Regions from separate parts of the Alcaligenes sp. RM2 genome, predicted to be linked through region 1. Evidence: predicted binding sites of a transcription regulator. Region 1 holds the regulator's gene; the other holds the start of a gene.
What was found. Region 1 encodes LexA, which represses DNA repair genes until DNA is damaged. Its sites were predicted from a motif close to ACTGTATNNNNATACAGT; they were not measured.
Positions count from the first base shown of each region.

Region 1 (6,189 bases):
GGCTCCACGCGACCCTATTTTGGGTTTGAACGAACAATACAATGCCGACGAACGCAGCGGCAAAGTTAATCTGGGGGTCGGTGTTTACTACGACGATCAAGGGCGTATCCCGATTTTGCAGGCTGTTCAAAAGGCTGAGGAAGCCATGATGAGCAAAGCCGCCGCGCGCAGCTACCTGCCTATTGAAGGGATCAATACCTACAATCTGGGTGCTCAAACCCTGTTGCTGGGTGCCGACTCCCCCATCATTGCCGAAGGCCGCGCCTTGACCGTGCAATCCTTGGGCGGTACCGGTGCGCTGAAAATCGGTGCTGACTTCCTGCAGCAACTGCTACCCCAGTCCGAGGTTTACATCAGCGATCCAAGCTGGGAAAACCACCGCGCCCTGTTCGAGCGCGCCGGCTTCAAGGTCAACACCTACGCTTACTACGATGCCGCTACGCATGGCCTGAACTTTGACGGCATGATCGCCTCGCTGCGCGCCATGCCGGCCCAGTCCATCGTGGTCCTGCACGCTTGCTGCCACAACCCGACCGGCGTGGACCCCAGCATGGAACAATGGGCCCAGATCGCCGAGCTGATCAAAGAACGTCAACTGGTTCCTTTCCTGGACATCGCTTACCAAGGCTTTGGCGCCGGTCTGGAAGAAGACGCCAGCGTAGTGCGTCTGTTTGCCAAGCTAGGCCTGTCCATGTTCATCAGCTCCTCGTTCTCCAAGTCCTTCTCGCTGTACGGCGAGCGCGTTGGCGCCCTGACCCTGGTTACTTCCAGCAAGGACGAAACCTCCCGCGTACTGAGCCAGGTCAAGCGTGTGATTCGCACCAACTACTCCAACCCACCCACACACGGTGGCAAAGTTGTGGCCACGGTACTGAACTCGCCTGAACTGTTCCAGACTTGGGCGACTGAACTGGCCGGCATGCGTGATCGCATCCGCGAAATGCGCGCCCAACTGGTTGCCAAGCTGAAAGAGCACGGCGCTACCCAAAACTTTGACTTCGTGCTGCAACAGCGCGGCATGTTCTCCTACTCCGGCCTGACTGCCGAGCAAGTCGAACGCCTGCGCCAGGAACACGGCATTTACGCTGTCAGCAGCGGCCGTATTTGCGTTGCTGCATTGAACAGCCAGAATATTGACGTCGTGGCCAAGGCCATCGCTCAAGTCCTGAAGTAAGCTGTCCCTCACTACAGCCCCAACGCCCTTCTTCGGAAGGGCGTTGTCGTTCCAGCCCTTGGAGCACTACCATGACAGACACGATTTCCCTGAACACCGAACGCCTGATCTTGCGCCCCTGGAAAGCTTCCGACCTGGAGCCCTTTTTCCGCTTGAACAGCGATCCCCACGCGCTGCGTTTTTACCCGGCCACCCTGGACCGTGAGCAAAGCGATGCCATCGCCCAGCGCAGCCAAAACCTGATCGACGAACATGGCTGGGGTCCCTGGGCAGTCGAGCTGAAAGAAAACGGGGCCTTCATTGGCATGGTGGGCTTGAACCGCCCGACCGCCGATCTGTACTTTCAGCCTTGCGTGGAAGTTCTTTGGCGTTTGCTGCCTGAGTACTGGGGCAAGGGCTATGCCACCGAAGCGGCACGAGCCTGCATGGACTTTGGTTTTGACGAACTGGGCCTGGATCAAATTGTGGCGTACACCGCTCAATTGAACTTGCCTTCGCAGACCGTCATGCAACGCCTGGGCATGACAGAGCAAGCTGGTACCTTTGATCACCCCGGTGTAGCGGCGGGCCACAAACTCGCCCCCCATGTGCTGTACACCCTGGACCGCAAGGATTGGCCCCAGTCTGCCTGAGCGGCCCGAAGGGTCAAAAAGTAAGCCTTTAGGGCCCTCACCGCTTGCAAAAACGCCAACTGTAACGCACAATCTTTACTGTATATATATTCAGCAGACAATACTATGACCGCCAAGCTCACTGCACGCCAACAACAAGTGCTGGACATCATTCGTTCTGAAATCGAACGGACGGGTTTCCCTCCCACTCGAGCAGAGATTGCTCAGGTGCTGGGTTTCAAATCCGCCAATGCGGCCGAAGATCATTTGAAAGCTCTGGCCCGCAAAGGCGCTATCGAGCTGACTGCCGGCGCCTCGCGCGGCATACGCCTGCTCGGTACGGATACCCGCGAAAGTGCTGCTCCCAGCAGCAACGCATTGGCCAATCTGGCTGACGCCCTCTTGCTGCCCATTATTGGTCGCGTGGCTGCCGGTAGCCCTATTTTGGCCACCGAGCATATCGAGCGCGAGATTGGCGTCGCCCCTACCCTATTCACCCAAACGCCTGATTACCTGCTGCGCGTACGCGGCTTGAGCATGAAAGACGCGGGCATTTTTGACGGCGACCTGCTGGCCGTCAAGAAAGCCAGTGAAGCGCGTAATGGGCAGATCGTGGTGGTGCGCATTGGCGACGATGTCACCGTCAAGCGCCTGTCGCGCTCCAGCAATCAAGTGGTCCTCTTGCCCGAGAACCCGGACTTTGAACCCATCATCGTCACCGACCCGGATTCCCTGTCTTTGGAAGGCATTGCTGTGGGTCTGATTCGTACCAGCCCGCTGCATTAAGCTTCCTCTCTCTTGGTCACCAGAGCTGTTTTACAGGCTTGGTGCTCCTGACAAGAGAAAAACCCCATATACCGTTTGGTACATGGGGTTTTTTATTGGTCGAAGTGCATGCCGATATACAGGTTTGAGCAGCCGTAAACCCCTCGCGCAAGCTAGCGACTTTCAACTCCCTCAATATCGTTGCCCAAAAATCTGGCTCCCACTGCTATCAATATGATTAACCTCGAAGCCACGATCAGCCTGACCAAAATGTAAACAGGCTACCTTGAACCCAAGGTAGCCTGTTTCACTGCTTGCTTACTACTGCTGATGCTTAGTGCTTGAAAGACTCAGAACCCGCCCCAGCAGCACGCGTGGCTGCCAAGGCCTCAGCGGCCAGGCGAGCTACTTCTTCGTCGCTCAGGGGCGTTACAGCGTCTTGCAGGGCCACTTCCAGTACACGGTCAATCCAACGCACCGGGATGATCTCCAGCGTGTTTTTCACGTTATCTGGAATATCGGCCAGGTCCTTGATGTTTTCTTCCGGGATCATCACGGTTTTGATGCCGCCGCGTTGCGCTGCCAACAGCTTCTCTTTCAAGCCGCCGATAGGCAGAACTTCGCCGCGCAAGGTGATTTCACCCGTCATGGCCACATCAGCACGAACCGGAATACCCGTCAGGCTGGACACGATAGCGGTCGTAATGGCGATACCGGCCGATGGACCATCCTTGGGCGTAGCGCCTTCAGGAAAGTGCACGTGCAGGTCACGCTTTTCGAACACGCTATTGGCAATGCCCCACTTCTGAGCACGCGAACGCACAACCGTACGAGCCGCTTCGACCGATTCTTTCATCACATCGCCAATCGAGCCGGTGCGCAGCACATTGCCTTTACCGGGCATATCCGCGACTTCGATGGTCAGCAATTCACCGCCCACCTCGGTCCAGGCCAGACCCGTCACCAGGCCAACCTTGTTCTCTTTTTCGGCCAGGCCGAAGGAGAAACGACGTACGCCCAGGTAATCGTTCAGATTCGCCGCATTCACGACCAAGGTTTCCTGGGTCAGTGTCTTGTTGCGAGCTGCACGCGTACCGGCTTGTGGATTGGCCACCAACAGCTTGCGAACAACCTTGCGGCAGATCTTGCTGATTTCACGTTCCAGGGAACGTACACCCGCTTCACGGGTGTAGTAACGCACGATGTCGCGCACGGCATCTTCGGTCACTTCCAGCTCGCCATCGCGCACGCCGTTGTTCTTCATCAGCTTGGGCAAGAGGTAATCGAAAGCAATACGCACCTTCTCATCTTCGGTATAACCCGACAGACGAATCACTTCCATACGGTCCAGCAGGGCCGGTGGAATGTTCAAGGTGTTGCTGGTTGCCACGAACATCACGTCGGACAAGTCATAGTCCACTTCCAGGTAGTGATCCTGGAAGGTGTGGTTTTGTTCAGGGTCCAGAACCTCCAGCAGTGCCGAGGATGGGTCGCCACGGAAATCCGCGCCCATCTTGTCGATCTCGTCCAGCAGGAACAGCGGGTTACGTACACCCACCTTGCTCATGTTCTGAACCACCTTGCCCGGCATGGAGCCGATGTAGGTACGACGGTGACCGCGAATCTCGGCCTCGTCACGTACACCACCCAAAGCCATACGAATGAACTTGCGGTTCGTTGCCTTGGCAATGGACTGTCCCAGCGAGGTTTTACCCACGCCTGGAGGGCCAACCAAACACAGGATTGGAGCCTTCAGTTTGTCGACACGTTGCTGAACAGCCAGGTACTCGACAATACGTTCCTTGACCTTTTCCAGACCAAAGTGATCCGCATCCAACACTTCCTCGGCATTGCTCAAGGAGTTGTTAATACGGCTCTTTTTGCGCCAAGGCAGGCCAACCAGCGTTTCAATGTAGTTACGCACCACGGTTGCTTCGGCTGACATCGGCGACATCAGCTTGAGCTTCTTCATTTCCGATTCGGCTTTCTTGAGCGCTTCCTTGCTCAATTGAGCCTGCTCGATGCGTTTTTCCAGCTCTTCAACATCAGCGCCGTCTTCGCCTTCGCCCAGCTCTTTCTGAATCGCCTTGACCTGCTCGTTCAGATAGTAGTCGCGCTGACTCTTTTCCATCTGCTTTTTCACACGGCCGCGAATGCGCTTCTCTACCTGCAAGATGTCAATTTCGCCTTCCAGTTGCGACAGCAGGCTTTCCAGACGCTCCAAAGCCTTGGGCGTTTCCAGCATGCCCTGCTTTTGTTCCAGCTTCAAAGGCAAATGAGCGGCGATGGTATCGGCCAGACGGCCAGCATCGTCAATCCCGGTCAGGGAAGTCAGAATTTCCTGAGGGATCTTTTTATTCAGTTTGACGTACTGCTCGAACTGACCCAGCACCGCACGACGCAGCGCTTCGGTTTCAGCAGTATCACCGGAGTCGCCAGGCACTTCGACCACCGAGGCCATGAAGTGGGTTTCGGCATCCTGTACCTGTGTGATTCGAGCGCGCTGCAAGCCTTCCACCAGCACTTTTACCGTGCCGTCGGGCAGCTTGAGCATTTGCAAAATACTGGCCGCACACGCAATTTCGTAGAGATCCTCGGGAGCGGGATCGTCCTTGCCTGCGGACTTTTGCGCCACCAACATAATGTTGTTGCCGGACTCCATTGCCAGCTCAAGGGCTTTGATCGAGCGAGGCCGGCCAACAAAAAGCGGAATCACCATGTGAGGGAACACCACTACATCGCGCAAGGGAAGCAGCGGCAGCTCAATAGGTTCCGTAGAAAGAATCTGGCTCGCAGACATAGTCATTTCCTATAAATGTCCTTAGACGCAAAAGGGAAGCCTGGGCTTCCCTTTCACGGTTTAACCTGTTGTAGCTCAGATTGTGGCGAATTTTGATATTTCAAGTAGGCCGAACGACCATTAGAACAGAACTTTACAGAGTTAAAGAGAGACAAGCCCTTATGCCTGGTGGTCTTCATAGGTCCACTCCTTTCTCTTTACCTTCGCCTGTCGCCCTGTCCCGCCTGCGCCTGTCCGACCAAAGCCAGACAGTGCACAAACGAGGAGATATCTCTAAGCTACTGCGTTTTTCAAGGGCAACTCAGTGTCACTGGCTTCACTATCGGACAAAGGACGACCCAAAATCAATTCGGGTTTACTCTTTCCGACAATGGCGTCCTCGGTCAGCACCACTTTGCTGACGTCTTTACGCGAAGGCAGTTCGTACATGGTGTCCAGCAGCGCTTGCTCGACAATACTGCGCAGGCCGCGAGCGCCGGTACGACGCTTGATGGCGCGCTGGGCTACCGCACGCAGGGCTTCGGGCTGAACTTCCAGCTCTACGCCTTCCATGCTCAGCAGCTTCTGGAACTGCTTGACCAAGGCATTGCGCGGCTCGGTCAAAATGCGGATCAGTGCGTCTTCGTGCAGCTCTTCCAGAGTGGCGACCACAGGCAAACGCCCCACCAGCTCGGGAATCAGACCAAACTTGATCAGATCCTCGGGCTCGGCCTCAGAGAATAGCTCACCCACGCCTCGTTCGGACTTGGCTTTCACGGAAGCAGAAAAACCGATACCGGATTTTTCTGTACGGTCGCGAATCACCTTTTCAAGGCCATCAAAAGCACCGCCCACGATGA
Region 1 is NZ_JBRFIO010000001.1:1,287,960-1,294,148, forward strand. Features, by position in the region: gene ACU6HM_RS05945 (amino acid aminotransferase) at 1-1,174, shown strand, start outside; gene ACU6HM_RS05950 (GNAT family N-acetyltransferase) at 1,246-1,806, shown strand; gene lexA (transcriptional repressor LexA) at 1,912-2,571, shown strand; gene lon (endopeptidase La) at 2,885-5,350, opposite strand; gene clpX (ATP-dependent Clp protease ATP-binding subunit ClpX) at 5,624-6,189, opposite strand, start outside.

Region 2 (6,189 bases), on a different contig from region 1:
AGAGGGTGAGGTGGCCGGAACGCCGACGCCCAGAAAGGACAGCGTGGCTTCGGTAATGATGGCGGTGGCCAGATGCACGGTGGCCAGCACCAGCACGGGGCCCATCACATTGGGCAGCACATGACTGAACATGATGCGCGGCGAAGACACGCCAATGACGCGGGCAGCCTGCACGTACTCACGGTTTTTCTCCACCAGCGTGGAGCCGCGCACGGTACGGGCATATTGCGGCCAACCGGCCAACGCAATCGCTCCGATCAGCACCGGAAAGGCGACCACATCGTGCATGTTCAAGGGGAACACAGCACGGGCTACACCGTCGATCAGCAAGGCAATCAGGATGGCCGGGAAGGACAGCTGCACATCGGCCACACGCATGATGAAGGCATCCACACGGCCACCGGAGTAACCGGCCAGCAGGCCCAGCACAATGCCGACCACCATGGACAGGGCTACCGAGGCCAGACCGATCAGCAAGGAGGTGCGCGTCCCGTACAACAGGGCCGAATACAGGTCACGGCCCTGGCTGTCTGTTCCCAACCAGTATTGGGGTGAACCGTTTTCCGACCAGGCCGGGGCCAGCAAGGCATCCATCAGGTCGATGGAGGTCAGATCGAAGGGATCGTAAGGAGCCACCCAGCGGGCACCCAGCGCGCCGATAAACAGCAGCAAGGCCATGATGGTGGCCGCAATGGCGACGGGAGAGTGGCGCCAGGACCAGACCAGATCGCTATCCCAGGCGGTTTTCAATTTAGCGAACATATTAGTGCCCCTTGGCGCCCGACAATTGGGTGCGCAGACGTGGATCGACCAGGAAGTACAGCAGGTCTACCAGCAGGTTGATCACAACAAATACCAGGGCAATCAGACAGAGATAGGCCGCCATCACGGGGATGTCGGCAAATTGCACGGCCTGGATAAACAGCAGACCCATGCCCGGCCATTGGAAAACGGTTTCCGTCACGATGGCAAAGGCGATGATGCCGCCCAGTTGCAGCCCCGTGATGGTGATAACCGGCACCATGGTGTTTTTCAGGGCGTGGCCAAAGTGGATGGCGCGTTGCGACAGGCCACGGGCACGAGCAAATTTGATGTAGTCGGCGCGCAGTACTTCCAGCATCTCGGAGCGCACCAGACGCAGGATCAGCGTGAGCTGGAACAAACAGAGCGTGATGGCGGGCAGGATCAAATGCTTGATCCCGTCCCAGCTAAGCAGGCCGGTACTCCACCAGCCAAACTTCAGGACTTCGCCCCGGCCATAGCTGGGCAGCCAGCCCAATTGCACGGAGAAGATCAGGATCAGCAAGATACCGATCAGGAAGGTGGGCAGAGAGATCCCCAGCAATGAAAAGGCCAGAATGCTCTGCGCCATGAACCCATTGCGCTTCAAGGCGGTGTACACCCCTAGCGGCAGGCCTATCAGCAAGGCCAGTATGGCGGCCACCACGGACAGCTCTACCGTGGCAGGCAGGCGGTCTTTCAGTAGCGTGGAAACCGGTTGGGCTTGCCGCAGGGACAGGCCAAATTCGCCTTGTACGGCCTGGGATACAAAGCGTCCGAATTGCACGGGAGCGGGTTGGTCCAGCCCCAGGCTGGCACGCAGTTCCACGCGATCTTGTTCGGTGGCGTCCTGTCCCAGCATGATGGTGACCGGGTCACCAATGTAGCGGAACAGCACAAAAGCCAGAAGGCTGACCGTCAGCATCACCAGAACAGCCTGGATCAGACGGCGAATAATAAATACCAGCATAGGCGGTCTCCTGGTAGAGCGCGAGGATCACTCGCGACCAGTGTCGTCCTTAATGTGTAAAAAGGGCCCGGCAAGGGGGCTGGTGTAGAAACGGATGACTACAGCGTAATGGGAACCAGCCCCGCACGGAGGCGGGGCTGGGGTATGAAAACAACTTAGTCGATGGTGGTCCATTGGGCCAGCATGCGGTTGTCCGCACGATGAATCACGTTGACCTTCTTGGCCATGGCCCAAGGAATGATCTGGTCATGCAGGGGAATGTGGCCCACTTCCTTGGCATGAATTTCCAGAACCTTGTGGATGGCCGCATCGCGCTTGGCGGTGTCGGTTTCGGTCTTGATCTGGTCGATCAAGGCGTCCACTTCGGCGTTTTCGTAGCCACCAAAGTTAAAGGAGCCGTCTGCGCCCTCGCCCTTGCTGTGCATCAGGCTTTGCAGGGTGTACAGCGCATCAAAGGTCGGCACGCCCCAGCCAAACATGTAGGCGCTGGAGTCAAAGCTTTGTACTTTGGGGAAGTAGGTGGCGCGTGGCATGGCGTTCAGGTTGGCTTTCACGCCGACCTTGGCCCACATGCCCACGATGGCCTGGCAGATGGCTTCATCGTTGATGTAGCGATCGTTCGGGCAATCCAGGGTGAAGGTCAGGGAGTTGTCGTAACCGGCTTCTTTCAGCAGTTCCTTGGCACGATCCTGGCTGTAAGGCAGGCGCTGGGCCAGTTCCTTGGTGTAGCCGTGAACCTGAGGGGCCACCATGGTGCCGGTGGGGGCGGAAGAACCGCGCATCACGGCTTTCTTGATGGCTTCAATGTCGATGGCCACGTACAGGGCTTCACGCACACGCTGGTCAGCAAAGGGGTTCTTGCCCTTGATGCTGCTGTACTTCAGTTCCGGATTCTTTTGGTCCAGACCCAGGTAGATGGTGCGGTACTCGTTGCCTTCCACAATCTTGGTTTGCTGGCGCAGACGCTGCAAGTCCTGCGCAGGCGGGTCCAGAACCAGGTCCACTTCGCCCGACAGCAAGGCGGCGGTACGGGTGGCGTTCTGCTTGATCGGGACGTAGATCACTTCGGTGACATTACCCACCTTGTTGCCCTTGTTCCACCATTCTTCGTTTTCGACAAAGACGGTGCGTACGTCCACTTCACGTGACTTCAGCTTGTAAGGGCCAGTACCGTTGGTGTTGCGAGCCGAGAAGGTTTCTTCGTTCTTGTTGAAGTCCTGGGGCTGGGTCACATTATTCTTTTCCGACCAGGCCTTGTTCATGATGAACACACTGGTCAATTGGCGCAGCAGAACCGGGTTGGGAGCGGCAGTAACAATGTCCACGGTCTTGTCGTCCACTTTTTCAGCCTTGACGATGCCGTTCACGTAGGCCTTGAAGTTGGACGTAGGGGCCATGGCGCGTTGAATGGAGAACACCACGTCATCGGCGGTAAAGGGAGCGCCGTCGTGGAATTTCACCCCTTCGCGCAGCGTAAAGCGCCACACAGTAGGTTCACGTTGTTCCCAGGCCGTGGCCAGGCTGGGCACAATCTGGAAATCCTTGTCGTAGTCCACCAGCGCCTCATAGACATACATGCTGCCTGTGATCGTGAGGTTTTCGTTCTGTGCGTGTGGGTCCAGCGTCATGAAGTCGCCCTGGCTGGACCAGGTAAGCGTTTTGCTGTGGCCCACCAAGGGCAGGGCGACCAGAGCTGCCAGCGCAGCAGCCAATACTGTTTTTTTCATGAAAACCTCCTGTTGGGGTGCTGGGAGTCAGCTGATAATGAGGCTGCATAGTAACCGGGCGCTTGCTACCGATTCAATACGTAGTTTCAGCCTGCTGTCAGCTTAATGATGTTTAGTGATTTATATCATCCCGGCGCTTATTCAGTGGCTCTCGGTGCACCGCTGACTTGTCGCTATAATGGTGTACATATATACAGTTAACAGGCTGATCAAGGTGGCGGCACAAGAAGAAAAACCTCTGGAGCGGCGTATCGCTCATGTGGATATGGATGCGTTTTATGCCTCGGTGGAGCTGTTGCGCTACCCGCATTTGCGCGGCAGTCCCGTGGTGATTGGCGGGCGCAGTGCTGATGCGCCCAGGCAATTGCCCGATGGCAGCTGGCAACATGCCCGTCTGGCCGATTATGTTGGGCGCGGGGTGGCCACGACTTCGACCTATGAAGCGCGTCAGCTGGGTGTGTTCTCGGCCATGGGTTTAATGAAGGCGGCCCAACTGGCCCCTGATGCCATCTTGCTGCCTGCCGATTTTCAAGCTTACCGCCATTATTCGCGCTTGTTTAAACAGGCCGTAGCCACGGTCTCGGACCATATCGAGGACCGGGGTATCGACGAGATCTATGTGGACCTCAGCCATAAAACCGAAGACAGTCACGAGCTGGCTGAGCAGATCCGACAAGCCGTGAACCAGGCTACGGGCCTGACCTGTTCGGTAGGCATCACTCCCAACAAATTGCTCTCCAAAATTGCCTCGGAACTGAACAAGCCCAATGGAGCCTGTGTGCTGACCATGGACGATGTGCCTACCCGCATCTGGCCGCTGGCTGTGGGCAAGATCAATGGCATTGGTCCCAAGTCGGTCGTGAAACTGACGGAAATGGGCATTCAGAAGATCGGGGAACTGGCCGCCACACCTGCAGAAAAATTGCAGGAACATTTTGGCCTGCGCTACGCGCAATGGCTGATGGCCGTGGCTCAAGGCCAGGACGAGCGCCCCTTATCCACCGACCGCACGCCTAAATCCATCAGTCGTGAAACCACCTTCGAGCGTGATCTGCACGTGCGCATGGATCGGTCCCGCCTGTCTGCCGTGCTGGAGTCCCTGTGTGAAAAGCTGGAGCAGGATTTACGCAAATCCGCCATGTGCGCCCAAACCATAGGCATCAAGCTGAAGTTCGAGGACTTCAAAACCGTGACGCGCGACCTGTCCCTGCCCGCTCCCGTGCTGGCGGCGGATGCCATTTTGGCCGCCGCCCGCCAGAATCTGAAACGCGCCGTGCTGGATAGACGCCTGCGCCTGCTGGGTGTGAAAGCCAGCGCTCTGCTGCCCATCAGTGAAATGCCGCAGGAGCAGCCTCGTCAACTGGATCTGGACGGTTTGTTTTAGGCAGGCAGATCTTTGGAAGGCTGCTTGGATGACAGGTTTTATACAAACGCGTCCCGGCGACTCCCACCCCGATACCGTGCAAAGATTTCAGGCTTAAAACGCTTTGGCGCCTGCCAGGGCGCGGATGTGTACCAGAAAAGGGACAATCCACGGCCAGATGGCCATTGTCCCAGGCATAAGCGTCCTGCTGGGGGTGTGCTGCGTTAGAATTAATTGTCCAGCCGCCGGGCTGGTTTATTTTTTCTTCTTTCATTTTCATCAAGGTTTGCCGTTATGGAATTCGATCGGGCCGGTGTACGTGCATTAATGGAAATTACCCAGCGTCCGGAGTTGGTCTTTGTGCGAGGAGAAGGTTCCTGGCTGCAAGATCACAACGGCAAGCGATACCTGGACACCGTCCAGGGCTGGGCCGTGAACGCGCTGGGCCACAGCCCTGCCAACGTGATCAAGGCGATCACCGAACAAGCGTCCAAATTGATCAACCCCTCGCCTGCGTTCTACAACGAGCCCTCTATCGAGCTGGCCAAACGCATCGTGGAGCACTCCTGCTTTGACCGCGTGTTCTTTGCCAACAGTGGTGGCGAAGCCAACGAAGGCGCCATCAAGCTGGCGCGCAAATGGGGTCAGATCAACAAGAACAACGCTTACAAGATCATTTCTTTTGAGCACTCTTTCCATGGCCGTACCCTGGCCACCATGTCCCTGTCCGGCAAGCCCGGCTGGGATCGCATGTTTGCTCCACAGGTCGACGGCTTTCCTAAAGCCAAGCTGAACGATCTGGAATCCGTGCGCGCGCTGATCGACGATCAAACCGTGGGCATCATGCTCGAACCCGTACAGGGCGAGGCCGGTGTTATTCCTGCGACCGTGGAATTCATGAAGGGTCTGCGCGCTCTGGCCGACGAGCACAAATTGCTGCTGATCGTGGACGAAGTGCAAACCGGCATGGGCCGTACTGGCACCATGTTTGCCTACGAACACTCGGGCATCCGTCCTGACATCATGACCCTGGGTAAAGGCATTGGTGGCGGCGTGCCTCTGTCGGCATTGTGTGCTCGCGAAGAAGTATCCTGCTTCCAGCCAGGCGACCAGGGCGGTACCTACAACGGTAACCCCCTGATGACCGCTGCTGGCGTGGCCGTGTTCGACGAACTGGCTGCTCCTGGCTTCCTGGCTTCGGTCAACGCCCGCGCCAAGCAGCTGTCCGAAGGCCTGCTGGCCATCAGCGCCAAGTGGGGCATGAACGGTGAGCGTGGTGAAGGCCTGCTGCGTGCTCTGATCCTGGATCAGGACGACGGCCCGGAAATCGTGGCTGCTGCTCGCGACCG
Region 2 is NZ_JBRFIO010000004.1:187,720-193,908, forward strand. Features, by position in the region: gene ACU6HM_RS14630 (ABC transporter permease) at 1-762, opposite strand, end outside; gene ACU6HM_RS14635 (ABC transporter permease) at 764-1,750, opposite strand; gene ACU6HM_RS14640 (ABC transporter substrate-binding protein) at 1,906-3,477, opposite strand; gene dinB (DNA polymerase IV) at 3,692-4,861, shown strand; gene ACU6HM_RS14650 (acetylornithine transaminase) at 5,135-6,189, shown strand, end outside.
Region 2: dinB (DNA polymerase IV) is a predicted target of LexA. The motif match lies at 3,658-3,675, and genes of this name have one in related genera.